Regions from separate parts of the Marinilactibacillus sp. XAAS-LB27 genome, predicted to be linked through region 2. Evidence: riboswitches for the same ligand, from Rfam matches in the RefSeq annotation. Region 2 holds a riboswitch; the other holds the start of a gene.
What was found. Region 2 has a riboswitch for FMN ahead of VXN63_RS02875 (ECF transporter S component). Riboswitches for the same ligand answer to the same signal wherever they lie in the genome.
Positions count from the first base shown of each region.

Region 1: it holds a riboswitch for FMN, as region 2 does, so the genes downstream of both, ribD (bifunctional diaminohydroxyphosphoribosylaminopyrimidine deaminase/5-amino-6-(5-phosphoribosylamino)uracil reductase RibD) here and VXN63_RS02875 (ECF transporter S component) in region 2, are expected to answer to the same signal.

Region 1 covers NZ_JAYXKP010000004.1:37,613-45,506, reverse strand. Annotated here, with positions in the region: gene VXN63_RS06565 (bifunctional 3,4-dihydroxy-2-butanone-4-phosphate synthase/GTP cyclohydrolase II) at 1-25, opposite strand, end outside; gene VXN63_RS06560 (riboflavin synthase) at 40-693, opposite strand; gene ribD (bifunctional diaminohydroxyphosphoribosylaminopyrimidine deaminase/5-amino-6-(5-phosphoribosylamino)uracil reductase RibD) at 708-1,775, opposite strand; FMN riboswitch at 2,022-2,135, opposite strand; gene VXN63_RS06550 (DUF1697 domain-containing protein) at 2,479-3,039, opposite strand; gene VXN63_RS06545 (MATE family efflux transporter) at 3,208-4,530, opposite strand; gene phnE (phosphonate ABC transporter, permease protein PhnE) at 4,635-5,450, opposite strand; gene phnE (phosphonate ABC transporter, permease protein PhnE) at 5,465-6,292, opposite strand; gene phnC (phosphonate ABC transporter ATP-binding protein) at 6,305-7,084, opposite strand; gene VXN63_RS06525 (phosphate/phosphite/phosphonate ABC transporter substrate-binding protein) at 7,191-7,894, opposite strand, start outside.
Region 2 covers NZ_JAYXKP010000001.1:585,720-593,613, forward strand. Annotated here, with positions in the region: gene rpsA (30S ribosomal protein S1) at 1-1,022, opposite strand, end outside; gene cmk ((d)CMP kinase) at 1,234-1,908, opposite strand; gene VXN63_RS02860 (LysM peptidoglycan-binding domain-containing protein) at 1,957-2,619, opposite strand; gene VXN63_RS02865 (RecQ family ATP-dependent DNA helicase) at 2,668-4,122, opposite strand; gene VXN63_RS02870 (helix-turn-helix domain-containing protein) at 4,088-5,176, opposite strand; gene VXN63_RS02875 (ECF transporter S component) at 5,288-5,899, opposite strand; FMN riboswitch at 6,086-6,208, opposite strand; gene VXN63_RS02880 (sensor histidine kinase) at 6,285-7,894, opposite strand, start outside.

The sequences.
Region 1 (7,894 bases), on a different contig from region 2:
TTAGTTCTTCTATATCATTAAACATACGTCTACCTCCATCTAAATAAATCCAGCATTCAATAAAACACTCTCTGTTATCGATGACTGATTTGTTGCTTTTTCACTTGATACTTTTAGCAATTTTTCCACATATTTCCCAATAAGGTCACACTCTAAATTGACCAAATCACCTATGCTATGCTTGAGCAATGTTGTTTCTTCAGCGGTATGTGGAATAATGGATACAGAAAAAGATTTGTCCGTTACTGAAACGACAGTCAAGCTAATACCGTCTATAGCAATGGACCCTTTTTCGATTATATATTTGAGAATTTCGGATCCAGTTTCCACGGTTACCCAAACTGCATTCTCTTCCTGTCGATACCTTTTAATAATCCCTGTTCCGTCAATGTGTCCACTAACCATATGGCCACCTAACCTTGTTTCTAAGGTTAATGCACGCTCTAAATTTACACGTGATTGATTCGTTAACTGTTGAAAATTCGTCCTAGTCATTGTTTCAGCCATGACATCTGCTTCAAAGGTTTGAGTAGTCATCTTCTCTACGGTCAAGCAAACGCCCTGAACCATAATGCTGTCCCCGATTTTTGTTCCTTGCAAGACTTCACTCGCACTAATGGTTATTCGACTAGATTTTACAGACTTTCTGATGTTTGTCACTGTTCCAATTTCTTCGACTATCCCTGTGAACACTTTGATTCCTCCTCTTACAAATACCCTTCTACTAAAATATCTTCTCCTAATTGACTCAACTCATACGTTTTGAGTTCCAAAGCTGCACTGATCTTCTGAATCCCTTCCCCCCCAATAGGAGATAAAGCATTCTGACCTCCGAGTATCTTGGGCGCAATATACACAGCAACTTTATCTACGACACCAGCTTCGAATGCTGCTGCATGAGTTGAAGCCCCGCCTTCAATCAATAGACTATCGATACAAGCGTCCCCTAAAATCGTCATTAATTTTTTGAAGTCGAATGTTCCGTCATCCAACTGCATCAATAAAACTTGCACACCCTTTTGCTTCAGTCGATCTATTTTCTCTACACAAGCTGACTCGGATGTAAAAATAATCGTAGGCGCTAGATCTAAAGTCTGAAGAATATTTGATGACTCTGGTATACTCAAGTTCCTATCTAACACAACCCTTATAGGATTCGACATCCCTTCAATGCGACAGGTTAGTAATGGATCATCTTTAAGTACCGTCCCAATCCCTACCAATATTGCAGCAACCTTCCCTCTGATTTTATGCGCATGATTTCTAGATTTTTTAGATGAAATCCATTTAGATTCCCCTGATTCAGTAGCAATTTTCCCATCCAACGTCATTGCATACTTCATAATGACAAAGGGTTTTTTAGTTGTAATAAATTTATTGAATACCTCGTTTAATTTTTCACTTTCTTCTCGAAGTACGCCTTCTCTTACTTCAATACCTGCTTCTTGGAGAAGTTGAATGCCTTTACCGGCTACCAATGGATTGGGATCCGTTGCAGCTACGACGACTCTTTTTATCTTGCTTTTAATAATTAAATCCGTACAAGGCGGCGTTTTCCCAAAATGTACGCAAGGTTCAAGTGTGACGTAAATTGTTGCGCCTCCCACCGGCTCAGTTGCATTTTTAATAGCATTAACTTCAGCGTGCGGTCTCCCGTATTGTTCATGATATCCGTGACCTATGACTCTTCCTTCTTTAACAATAACGGCTCCGACGAGCGGATTTGGTGAGGTTTGTCCCCTACCTTTTTCTGCTAACATTAATGCGATTCTCATATAGAATCTGTCCACATAGATTCTCCTTCCATCAAAAAAAACCCTAAATCTTTATTAGAGATTCAGGGCTTGGCTTTTGAATTTAACTGTATTCAAATAAACAGACTCCTAGTATACGATTGCTCCTATACAGTAGAGAACGCTAAAAACCCTGGAAAAAAAATTTTCCCAGGGCATTCTGAATACAACTAGCTACTGTCCTAAAAGTCAAAAATTACAGACTCCCAGAATATTCACTATATCATTCAATGTCTTCTTTCATCCAGACTATACTGTCGGCTTCGGAATTTAACCGAATCTGCCTTGCGGCTCGTGGGCTTTACCACCGGTAGGGACTTTCACCCTGCCCTGAAGACTATTCACTTTTGTAAGTCTAAGAATAAAGAGTCAAAAATCTTTTGTCAATAACTTTTTCTTTTGTATAACTATCTCTATTTTCAAAAAAGCTAATTATTTATTAATTCTTTTTACCACTACTGTTTCTTAATATAAAACCTTCATGTCTTCTAGGTATCTTTACATGGATACTGACAAATGCGTTTCAACCCAACAAATGATGTTCAGTAATTAGGAACAATTCGTGCATTTAACGTAGTTAAATTTTAGAAAGATTTGTAAATTTCCGTACACCACAATAAATTAAAAAAATACTAATTTCTCTACCAGAAGTTACCGATAATAGGATAACTTTTATTGTAAATGGTTAGGTTTGAATCATTTCCCATAGCCTTGTGGTTGTCTTCCAATTTCTAACGGTCATTGACTGGTAAATATCTTTTTTTGCAAGTCTGCTTAATGCACTTTTAGTATAATCCGGGTGCGTTGGTCCAGGTCTACGGTAATAGATTACATTGGTTCCGCACCAAGATTGATCAATCCCACCACGTGTTTCGACTTCTTTCATAGCATCTTCAGCAGTAATGTCTATCAAGAATAAGACATCATAACGATAATCAACTGTCTGATCAACTCTTCCATAGTTTTCAGGTGCCTCCGCTATGACTGATTCATAGCTTTCTTTGTTTAACGTCAATATTTTTAATGAAGTCGTATCTAATGTGAATTTTTGGGTTAGTAGAGTCGCTACTTTTTGGGTAATCGTTTCACTAACTAGGTTAGATTCGACGACTATATTTCCACTTTGAATATAGGTTTGAACAGTATCAAATCCTTCTTTTATTAATTCAGTACGCAAGTCTGCCATCTTCACTTTATTTTTACCACCGACATTGATTCCTCGAAGTAGCACAACATACTTGTTCATCCTCTCAAATCCCTTCAACTACAAGATAGATTTATTGTACGCTTATTTATCTTCGTATGTTTAATTAATGTAATCAGTCTCTAAAAGATGTTATCTTATAAAAAACAACCGCTAACTGTTCCGTTACAGAACAAATCAGCGGTTAATTTAGTTATAAATTTTTGAAGTTTATTTAGTTTGTACTTTTTTCTGCTTAATGCGTTTTTTCGGATTCATTTTAACCATAATCCAGCCAATGACGACTGCTTCCGCCACTACATAAGAAGACCATACCCCGGTCATCCCGTAAAGATGACTCAATAATAAAACAACTGGAATAATGATAAATCCACCTCTAAGAAGGGAAAAGAATAATGCCAACCTTGGTTGATCCGTTGCACTGAAATACGTTGTCAGGATCGTATTGGCTCCTGCGAAGAAAAAACCGATAAAGTAAATCAAAAGACCAAAAACTGCCATCTCTTTAACGTGCAGATTCTGATCGCTATTAAAAGCAGAAATAATGCCGTCTCTGAATACAAAAGTCGAGACATAAATCAGCGTACTAATAGAGAGCGCTGTGGCTATAGAAAGCGTTAGTACGTGTTTCATCTTGTCTAAGTCTTTGAGCCCATAGCTATCACTTAAAAGCGGCTGTGCTCCTTGTGCGACCCCTGTAAACAACGATAATACGACAAAAGAGATATTTGCGACAATACCGTAAGCGGCTAGTCCTAGATTTCCTTCAAGTGTAAAGATAATCGTGTTAAATGAAAACATAACCACAGCGGCTGCAATTTCATTGATAAATCCAGCTGCACCCAAGTAACAGATATCTTTCATCACTTTTAGTTGAATACCTTGGAACACAAATTTCAGCTGATTCGTTGGACGTCTAAAGTGCATACTTAAAATGGCCAAACTACTGATCGGCGCAATACTCGTTGCTAGAGCTGCTCCAAACATCCCCATATCTAACGGGAAAATAAAAATATAATCCAAGACAATATTCAAAAAACTACCCAGTAACATGCCGTACATTGCTAGTGATGGATCACCGTCATTTCTAACAAAAGATTGCATAGCATTATTCAAAATAAAAAATGGAGAAAAGAACAACAGTGTTCTTAGGTAAATAGACGTATTCGCAAACGTTTCGTTGTTAGCACCAAGCATGCGTGCAATAGTATCTGCACCTACAACACCTATAATAGAAAATACGATTCCCACAATCAATCCAAATAGAAGAGATTGCGTGTAAACACTTCGTGCTTCTTTAATTTTCCGCTGTGCATTCAGTATGCTAAAGCGCGAAGCTCCACCTAGTCCCAGCATCAGTCCGATCCCGTGAATCACACCGTAAGCCGGTATACTCAAATTCAAAGAAGCGATTCCGTTGGAGCCCAGAGCTTGTGCGATAAAAAAAGTATCCGCTAGAATATATAAAGAAATTCCGATCATACCTAAAACATTTAAACTAACATATTTAAAAAACAATTTATTGGTATTCATTTAAACCCTCCGCAGCACGGTTTTCTTGCTTACAACCGGCGCTTTCCAATTATAATAAAAAGCTGCACCTTTTCCAAGATGCAACTTCTCGAGTATACTATATTTTATTTTGTTCCGCTAACTAATCTAGATCTTAGTTTGTTTGAGAATAGTTCCACTAAAAGAATCAGTACGACTAGTCCAATCAGAATAGATCCAACTTGGTTCCAACGATAAGATCTCATTGCGAAAATCAATGGTGCACCGATACCACCAGCACCAACTAATCCTAAAATCGTCGCATCACGTAAGTTCATATCGAAACGATAAATCGTTGTAGATAAGAAGCTTGAAAATAGCTGTGGTAAAATACCATAACGAATTTTCTGATACGTCGTACAGCCCATTGAAGTCATCGCTTCTAGTACACCACGGTCTAGATTTTCAATAACGTCAACATACAGTCTAGAAATCATACCAATCGAAGTGATTGACATCGTGAGTACCCCTGCGTAAGCCCCTGGACCTGTTACACGAATAAACATAATCCCGTAAACCAGCGATGGAATCGTACGAATAAAGATAACAACCAGTCTTGTGATATAAGCCACTGGTCCACTAACTACACTTGGCGCCATCAAAAATGAAATTGGAATAGCTAGTAAAGAACCAAATACTGTTCCCAGTAAAGCGATGGCAATTGTTTCGTACAATAGGTACGGTACACCTTGAGTTGAAAAGTCAAATAAAAATTCTAAATCTGGCGTTACAATCCCTCTGACAATGTTGACTGCAAGACCTGTTCCTTTTTGATCTAAGCCTGTAATATCGACACCTATAAATGACCAGATCAGAAGAGCTAATATAATAATTGATATTGTTATAAAGTACAATTTACGATTCGGGGCTTTGTTATATTGTGTTTGAATTGCTTCGTTCATTTAACTCTTCCTCTCTAAGACAATTTACGTCTAAAGTATTCACTGACGCGTTCAATAATGAACACTACGATCATTAAGACTAAAAGAACCATTCCTACACTAGGATAATCTCTCCAGCCCAGACGCTCATTAAGAACTAGCCCAATACCACCCGCACCTACATATCCTAAAATTGCCGCATATCGAACGTTTCCTTCAAATGCATACAGAGATACTGACAAGTATGTCGGCAATACTTCTGGAATAATCGCATACCTGAAAGCTTCTACTTTCGATAATCCCATCGATTCGTTTGCTTCAAAAGCGCCCATGTCCACATTTTCAATATGTTCATACATTAGTTTTCCGACGTAAGAAGAGGTAAAGATGAAAATGGATAACATCCCTGCCATTGTCCCTAATCCGAATAAAAAGGTAAAGATCAATGCCAGAACCAATGTCGGTAAAGTTCTTAGAATACTTAAGAAGAATTTGAAGAATCCATTAACGAATGCATTTTTAATAATATTACTAGATGAAAGTAAGGCTAGCGGTACAGCTACTAGAGCCCCTGCAAGCGATCCTAATAATGACATTTGAATTGTATCGAATAAAGGTCCCCAAATGTTTGAAAGAAACTCAAAGTTAGGCGGGAACATTCCAATGATAATGACAAAAAACTGGTTACCACGTTTTAATAATAAAGATAAATCTGCACCAGTCGTTCTAAACGAAGCGTACGTAGCAATCAGCACAAGCAAGAGAATCAGTGGCGTTCTAGAAGCTCTTTGTTTGACTGTTTTACCATTTTCTAATGTGTAAGTTTTCGGCTTGAAAATCTTATCGTAAACTGTTTCTTCCAATGTTTCTCCTCCTTACACTTTTGCTTCTTCGGGATCATCCATATGCGGAACTTCAGTCAAACTACCATAGATGTTGTTCAACACATCTTGTGTCACATCTTCTGATTTCCCATCATAAACGACTTCACCTTTACGAACGCCGATAACGCGGTCTGCGTATTCCAAAGCTAGTTCAACGTGATGGATATTGATCAAAATAGACATTTCCATTTCCTGATTGATACGTTTGAAATCGTCCATAACCACTTTTGCCGTTACCGGATCTAAAGAAGCTACAGGCTCATCTGCTAAGATAATCGAAGGATTTTGAGCTAGTGTACGCGCAAGCGCTACACGTTGCTGCTGCCCACCAGATAATTGATCTACACGGTTGTAAGCTTTATCTAAGATACCGACTTTATCCAATGCTTCAAGAGCTGCAATCTTTTTCTCTTTAGGAAATAATCCTAACGTTTTTCTCCAAAAAGACAATTCTGGAACAGAAGAAACCAGCACATTATTTAATACAGTCGTTCTCGTTACAAGGTTGAAAGATTGAAAAATCATACCGATTTTACGACGGAAGTCCCTAACCTGTTTTCCTCTTAAGTTGCTTACATTTACACCGTCTACATTTAAAGTACCTTCGTTGATTTCATGCATACGATTAATACAACGGATCAAAGTAGATTTACCTGCTCCAGACAAGCCGATAATCGCTACAAATTCTCCTTGTTCAATCTTCAGGTTTACGTCTTTTAATGCAGTAACCCCATTTGGATAGGTTTTATTTACATTAATAAATTCGATCATAATTCACGTTGTCCTTTCTAAGACATACTCAAAAAGAAAGCCAGGAGATTGAGTCTCCTAGCTTGATCTTTGGGTATTGAGTATTAAGTTTGATGATATCTATTGATTAGTTTGTTAGATCTCTAAGGATTTGTTGTGCTTCACGCTCAACATCATAATCTGAACTTTCAGATTTTTCGTATCCTTCGTGAGAGTAGATAGCGATAATTTCTTTACCTTCATCTGTGTTTGCAATATTGATGAATGCATCTTGTAATGCTGCTTTTAAATCGTCTGTCATAACGTCAGAGTTTTTACTTACACTAATTGTATCGTTATAGATACCAGGTGTTACGCCAATTACATCTGTAGAGTCCCAGATTGTGTCTTCTCCACCGAAAGTACCTTCCCAGTCTTCAACATAGTCACGACGAGCATCTGCATACATTACTGCAACGTCTGCTTGTTCAGTCGCAAGACGAGATACTGAAGTTCCATATGAGTCTGCTTGAGAAATTTGGCTCAAGTCAGATAAAGATTGTTCGTAATTTTCTTGCATCCATATTGTTGGATAAATGTATCCAGCTGAAGAAGAAGAACTCATCACACTCCAAGAAGCAGAGTCTAAATCTTCCCATGTTAATTCTTCGCCATTATTTACTTTGTCTGCTAATTCGCGGCCTTTTGCAGAAGGACCTGCTACTAGGATTGAACGGTAGTAAGTTACTTGTTCATCCGTTGGGTCAGTTGGTTTATTTGCATTCCATTCAGCAGGGTCTTCAGAATCATTGCTTAAGCCTGCACGAGTTGAAGTTAAGATAACATCTGCTC
Region 2 (7,894 bases):
ACAACTTCATGAGGTGTTTCTACATGTTTGTGGGCCATTTCAGAAATGTGAACTAAACCTTCAACCCCTGGTTTAACTTCTACAAATGCGCCAAAGTCAGTTACACGTTTAACTTTACCTGTAACAACAGATCCTTCAGGTAATTCTTCTTCAAGATTATCCCAAGGTCCAGCTAAAGTATCTTTGATAGATAATGAAATACGTTCTTTATCTCTATCTACACTTAGTACTTTAACATCAACTTCGTCACCAGTGTTTAATTTTTCTTTAGGATGTCCAATTCTTTCATGAGAAATCTCAGAAATATGAACAAGTCCATCAACGCCACCAAGGTTAACGAAAGCACCAAAGTTTGTCAATCTTACAACTGTTCCTTTAACTGTTGATCCTTCTTCTAATGCGTCAAAAGCTTCTTCTTTGATTTTAGACTGTTCATCCGCCATCAATGCTTTTCTAGAAAGAATTAATTGACGTTCGTTAGGATCAATTTCAAGAATCTTGAACGTATACGTTTGACCTTCAAACTGGTTCAAGTCACTTACATACTGTACATCCATTTGAGAAGCAGGAACAAATCCTCTTACTCCAGCATCTACAGTTAATCCACCTTTAACTACACGAGTAACTGGTGCTTCAATCGTTTCGTCATTATCAAATTTAGACTGAAGTTCTTCCCAGACTTTTCTTTGATCTACACGTTTTTTAGAAAGAACAAAACTTCCTTGCTCTTTATCTTTTACGTCGCGTAAAACGACAACATCGATTACGTCGCCAACTTTAACAACGTCTGATGGGTGTTCAAAACGTTCAGTCGAAAGTTCTTTTGGAGGAATGATACCTTCTTGTCCTCCACCAAGTCCTACGATGACTTGTTTCTCGCTATCAATTACAAGTACTTCACCTTGAACCAGGTCTCCCGGTGTAATGTCTACAACGTCTTTTAAAACGTCTGACATTGATTCTGAATCAGAATCTGAAGAACCGACAGCTGGTTGAACTTGAGCGTCTTCGTTTTCTGCCATTACATCTTCTGGATCTGTTCCAGCAGCTGAGTTTACAATCACTTGCTCTTCTGCAACTTCTTGTGATTCTTGATCCACTGTGTTGTTGTTTTCTAATTCGTTTGTATTTTCTTTATCTGTCATAATATATGTGCCTCCCAATGCCAATATTTCTACTCTATTAATTGTACATAAAATAAGCTGATTTTTCCACTAAAACATTTGAAACGAATTATTTCTGATATTCTGGATATTTTTCAAAGATAATGGATTCAATTTTCCCAGTAACTTCTTCAATTGAAAGTGCTGTTGTATCGATTTCAACTGCATCATCTGCTTTTTTTAACGGAGAAACTTTTCTTGTAGAATCCTTATGATCTCTTTCTCTGATTTCTTGTTTTAATTTTGTTAAATCAGATTCGATTCCTTTTTCCAAATTTTCTTTGTGTCTGCGCTCAGCTCGCTCGTCTACGCTCGCTACCAAAAAGATTTTCACACTGGCGTCTGGTAAAACTACGGTTCCAATATCACGACCATCCATGATCACATTTTTACTGGAAGCCATCTCTCTTTGTCGCTGAACCAATACCGTTCTCACATCTGGATGAGCAGCGACAAGAGAAACTGCATTCGTTACATCATTTTGTCTGATATCCATCGTCACTTCTACATCATTACAATAGACCATTTGACCGTTATCTGATCTCTTAAAGTCAATGACTAACTGATTCAGTTCATTGACGATTGCATTTTGGTCAGTCAAATCTAACTGATTCTTTATAGCAATATAGGTGATTGCTCGATACATTGCGCCACTATCTACATAGATCAAGTCAAGGTGGTCAGCAATCTTTTTAGCCACTGTACTTTTTCCTGACGAGGCAGGTCCATCTATAGCCACAGTCAATTGATTATTCAACACATACTTCACACTTTCAATTTTTATTTAAGTCGATTAATTCACTTTTAACACTTGACCAACAGAGACTGTTTCACTAGACAATCCGTTTAATTGCATCAGTTCCTGTGTAGTCATTCCATGGTTTAAGGCAATACGGTACATGTTATCTCCCGCTTTTACTGTATACGTTTCTCCTGCTGTAGTTGGTTCCTCAGCAGCTTCATTGGCTTCCTCAGAGGCAGCGTTGCTGTCTGCTTGATTTGTATTAGATTCTGCTGGCTCACTAGCTGGTTGATTTTCTCCAGTCGTTTCCGTTTCTGACTCACTCTCAGATTCCGGTTGTGGTTGCACAGGTTCTTCTACAGTTTCTTCAGCCGTCTCTTCCACTGTTTCTTCAGGCTCTTCTGGCTCCTCAGCTACTTCTTCTTCGACCTCGGGTTCTTCCTCTGGTTCTGGATCTGCTGGCGCTGGCTGTTCGACACTCGGTTGTTCAGGGCTAGAATAATTTGATTCTCGCTGACTGTACCAAGCGTATGTGCCTAGTGTTACAACAATAATCAACACTAGAAATACTACTGTAACAGTCAGGATAGGAGAAATACTTTTCTCGCGTTCTCTTTTAGCTTTTCGAGACATAGCCTGATCGTCATAATCTACTTCTTCATCAAATCGTTTAGACCACAGTTCTTCCATCGACTCGCGATCTTTCTTACTCATAGTGATTCCTCCTCAAGTTCTATCATAGTTATTGTATCATATTTTAGCTTAATTCATAGATTCCTCATCAAGTTTATACAATTGTTTCATACGAACTCTCCAGTCAATTGTTTCGCTTTTGACGACTAATTTATCTTCTTCGTCATCAAAGAAATACGTCTCTAAATCTGCCGTGCACTGACTGCAACAACGTTCTGGCTTTACCGTTATTGACTCATCGAAATATTGAAGCAGATAAGCTCTTTTACATCCTTTGGTGAACAAGTAATTCATCATATATTCTAATTGCTCTTTTTTAAGACGTTCTCTAGTCTGTATCTGGTGTAAAGCAACTCTATAAGGTATAGAGGCATTCACATAAAACTGGGCAATTTGTACTTTAGGATCTGTTTGTTCTTGCTTGATTTTGTGGTGATACTTGTAAATGTATTCCAGTAGAGATTCATCCGGCAGACTATTTTCTTGTAGTCTAATCTGTAAATACTGATCTCCTTGCTCGAAAAGCAGTATGGCAATACCTTCCTTACCGTCTCGGCTACACCTTCCGATTTCTTGCAAGTACATCTCGGGATTAGATGGCATATGGTAATGGATAACGTACCTTATATCTGGTTTATCGATGCCCATTCCAAAAGCACTCGTTGCACAAATAACCTGAATCGAGTTGTCTATAAACTGCTGCTGTACTTTAATTTTGTCATCAATTGTCAAATCAGAATGATAACTCTCGGCTCGGATCCCTAATTCAGTTCTCAAGACTGAAGCCATCTCGTCAGCCAGTTTTTTGCTTGAAAAATAAACAATCCCAGGACTTTCCAACTGATGAACGAGTTCCTTTAAACGATCTTTTTTGTTCCCCTCGCAAATCTCTACTTTTAATTTTATCGAAGATCTGTCTACTGAATGTATAATCTCTCTAGTTTCTATAGAATCTATATCTAAAGACTGTTTGATTTCACTGCGAACTTGTTCTGTGGCTGTAGCCGTCAGAGCCATTGTTGTAGGATGGTTAAGTTTTCTTTTAGCCTCACCAATCTTAAGATAGTCTGGTCGGAAATCCATTCCCCATTGAGAGATACAATGGGCTTCGTCAACGACAAACAAGGCAATATCTAGTTGAGAAAGTTTTGTCATCAAAAAATCGAACTGAATCATTTCTGGAGAGATATAAAGAAATTTAAACTTATGAAGATTTTTCATAATTCTTCTTTTTTCATTTCTGGACGATAAGCTATTTAAAGCGGCTACTTGCCGTTCTCCACTACTTTTAAGTTTTTCAACCTGATCCTGCATCAATGATAGAAGTGGTGATACAATCAAAACCAGCCCTTCTTTTATATAACCAGGTAATTGATAGCAGATTGATTTCCCACTGCCAGTTGGTAACATAACCACCGAATCTACTTCTTGTAGGGCTGCTTGAATAGCTTCTTTTTGACCAGATCTAAAAGTCTTATAATTGAATTTTTCATAAAGTATCTGCTCTAGCGTTTTCTCTACCATATCTAATCCTTTCAATTTCTACTAGTCTAAACCACATAAACATCAGATCTTCATAATCTTGTTTTGCTTGTTTATAGGAATACTTGGGATTTTGTTCAAAGGCCATCTTTAAACGCTCATACTGATCCGCAGGAATATATGGCTGGAAATTGAAGTCTGGGTGAACAAGATAAATTTCAAGAATATGTTCTCTAATCGTATTTAATTTTAATTGCCTGACTTCTGAGATTTGCTCTACACTATACCCTTCGTTTACCATCAAATAAGTATCGTACGTACTTTTAGATAACCCAAAATAAGTACGCTGATCTAGGTATGTGACAAAATCATTTAATAAAAGACCTTCAGATGCTCTAGCTTGGATAATCAGTTGTTCGAAGGTGTTACTTAGACGTACATTCAATTCTACAGATTCCATTTCTAGACTTTCTGCTAATTGTCGATTCGTTTTCCCGATGATATCATGACCAGTTAATTTTCCAACAATCATACTTGCTTCCTCTTTTGCAAACGTTAAAAGCAAGTCATATAATTCCGTTGCCCACTGGAGAGCTAATTGATCCATTGGTTTTTTCTGCTTACTCAACCATGCTTTAACCGATTCTTGATCACTCGGTTCCTTAATGGAAGGACTATATTTTTTATTGTCATATCTTTTCTCAGAAAATATCTGAGAAACCAATTGAATTTGTAGATAAAAAGAATTTCTGAGTGTGGCATTTTCAAGAGAACGAATAGCTTCAGGGTACTTTTTATTTTCAAAATATTGAGTCAATGATTTGTAGCCAAGCGATGTTAAAAGGTATCCCTCTTCCTCGCTACCTTGAAGTAAATTTTTAGAACAAAGTTTTTGTAGATAATGTTCTAGATGTTCTTTTTTTAATTCTTTGAATAATCCAAAAGCAGGAAACAACTGCTCATTCTCAACTTTAAATAATATCGAAGGTGTTCTTCTTCCATGAAACACATGAATCAGCTGAGAGCTTTTCGATGGATAATGGTTATTAAAAAAAGATAATAAAAAATACAAGAAATATCGATTTTGAGTAGCCATAGTTCACCTCTTCTTCTTCTCAGAATACACGTTCAGATCTATTTTTTCAATATAAAAAAGGCGGTCATATAGACCCGCCTTTTGTAATATCTATTTGTTAGTTGATAAAGCTTAGTTCTCATTTTCTAAAACATATCGTTTGGACTGTTTTTTATAAAGTCTGGTTCTTGATTTAACTAACCAAGGTTTAAGCTTTTGAAATGCCACAAAAAAGATGATGCCTACAATTGGACCTTTAATCAGATTGAAAGGAACAATTGAGTAGACTAGATATTCTCTGATCGGCCCAACACTGAATCCCATTACAGCCATATAAGCAGGAATTAGGAATACCCAATTCAAGAGAGCCATAACGACACTTAATGACAGTGTACTTGCTACAGTAGCAAACACTTTTTCTCTAGTACGTAATCCCATTTTTGTGATAATAAAGTAAATGGGTAACGTATAGGCTAAAGAAGCAATAAATTGTGCTGAATCGCCTATTGGTAAACCCATGTCTCCACCTTTTTGAATGAAAGATAGTAGAGAACGAATAAAGGCAATGGTAATACCGCCTATAGGACCATACATATACATTCCGAATAATACGGGTAGATCACTGAAATCAATCTTCAGAAAAGATGCTGCGGGTAAAATAGGGAACGAAAACATAGAAATGATCCATGCTAGTGAAGCTAATACTGCTATACCGACTACTTTTTGCGTTTTGTTGCTTGACATTGAAAATCCTCCTAGAAGGATTCATCCTGGTTAGGGTATTGAACTTATTGATGCTTATCCCTATTTGGTTCCGACATTTCGAAGTGAGACCGGTCAGAGAATGCACTCTAGAAATGCAAAAACTCTGTTCAGTTCCACTTCAGGAAATGAACAGAGCTAAATAGACATAATGATTCAGTCAAAAAGCTCCATCTTCTTTATACCAGACTATACTGTCGGTACTGGAATTACACCAGTTCAGCAAAACAAAAGTTTCGCTCGTGGACTTTACCACCGGTCGGGATTTGCGCCCTGCCCCTGAAGATGAATCATATTATTTTTTTGCTTATTTTTAATAAGCACATTACTATTATACAAAATCACACAGAAATGTCAACAGCTCAGTCTAAAATGAATCAAAAGTACTTGTAGAATTTTGGTCAATAGGCAAATGTATGATGAATGTTGAGCCTTTACCAAGTGTAGATTCTACTCTTAAGCGACCTCCATGTGCTTCAATAATACTCTGCACAACAGATAAACCAATTCCTGTACCAGATGCATTGTCTGAATAATTTTTTCTAGATTTGTCTGCTTTAAAGAATCGATCAAAAATATATGGAACATCTTCTTTAGGAATACCCGTTCCGGTATCTCTAACTTCCATAATAACCTCTTCCAGGTTTTTATCTTCAAACAATCTCAATGTAACCGTCTTAGCAGACTTATCTGTCATACCGGTATGTCTGATTGCATTATTAATTAGATTCACGAATACTTGATCCATTTTGTCTTTGTCGATAGGCAATTCAATTATTTCTTCTGGAACGTCTAATACTAAGTTGACGTTGACTTCTGAAGCCATCTTATTGAATCTGGAAACGAGTGTACTCAAGTAATGGTTCAGGTCTAGAGGATCTTTTTCAATCTCAATAAATCCCGCTTCCATTCTTGATAGATCAAGCATCTCATTGACCATTCTATTCATACGTTGCGATTCATCACTAATGATTTGAGCCATTTCTTTTTTCTCATCGATTGTCTCAGCTATATCATCAATAATTGCTTCACTATACCCTTGAACCATCACTAACGGCGTTCTTAGTTCATGGGAAATATTATTAATAAAGTCAACACGCATCTTATCTAATCTATGTTCATGAGTCAGGTCCTTAGTGGAAACAAGAATTCCTCTAATTTCCAGTGTGTCATCTTCGATTAGAGGCAATATCGTTACCTCATAATAAAATTCGACCATTTCAATACTGAACTGAGAAAATTTCTTTGTTTCAACAGCTTCTTTTAAGTTTAACTCTATATCAATATAGTCATCTTTCGTTGAAAAATTACCCTTTTCTACTTGATATTGCGTTAAAAATAAATCTCCAGCAGGATTGGAAAGAATCAGACTCTGATCGGAATCATAATATAATATTCCCGTATCAATACTGGTCATGATATGAGATAACAGTTCTTTTTCCTGTCTGACCACGGTTCTATTTGTTTCAAGAGAGTGGCCCATTTTGTTCATTGCCATAGCAAGTTCAGACAAATCATCTCTACCTGAGACCGGTAGTTGATGACTAAAGTCATCTCGTGCATAATCAAAAGCAATATTTGTCATAGCATTGATTGGTTCAGATATGTGTCTACGTAAATACAAATAATAAGCGTAACTTAAAAATACACTAAACAAAATAAGTAAACTTAACGCATAGAAAACCGTGCGTTCAACTTCAGCGATAAAAGAAAGATCTGCATATGCATAAAATGTCAATTGTTCGCCTTGATAATTGATATGTTTGATGTGGAAGATATAAGGGATTTTATTTTCATATCCCGGATCAGAATCAGAACGAATCTGATTTTCTTCACCAGACACGATATCTTCAACTAAATTAGGATTGCTGATTACTCTCTGATAAATATCGTCAGAAAATTGGAGATTCCACTCTTCTTCGTTATAAACATCTTGCCCCTCAGAACGAAGCGCAAAATTGAGCTTTGCATGAATGA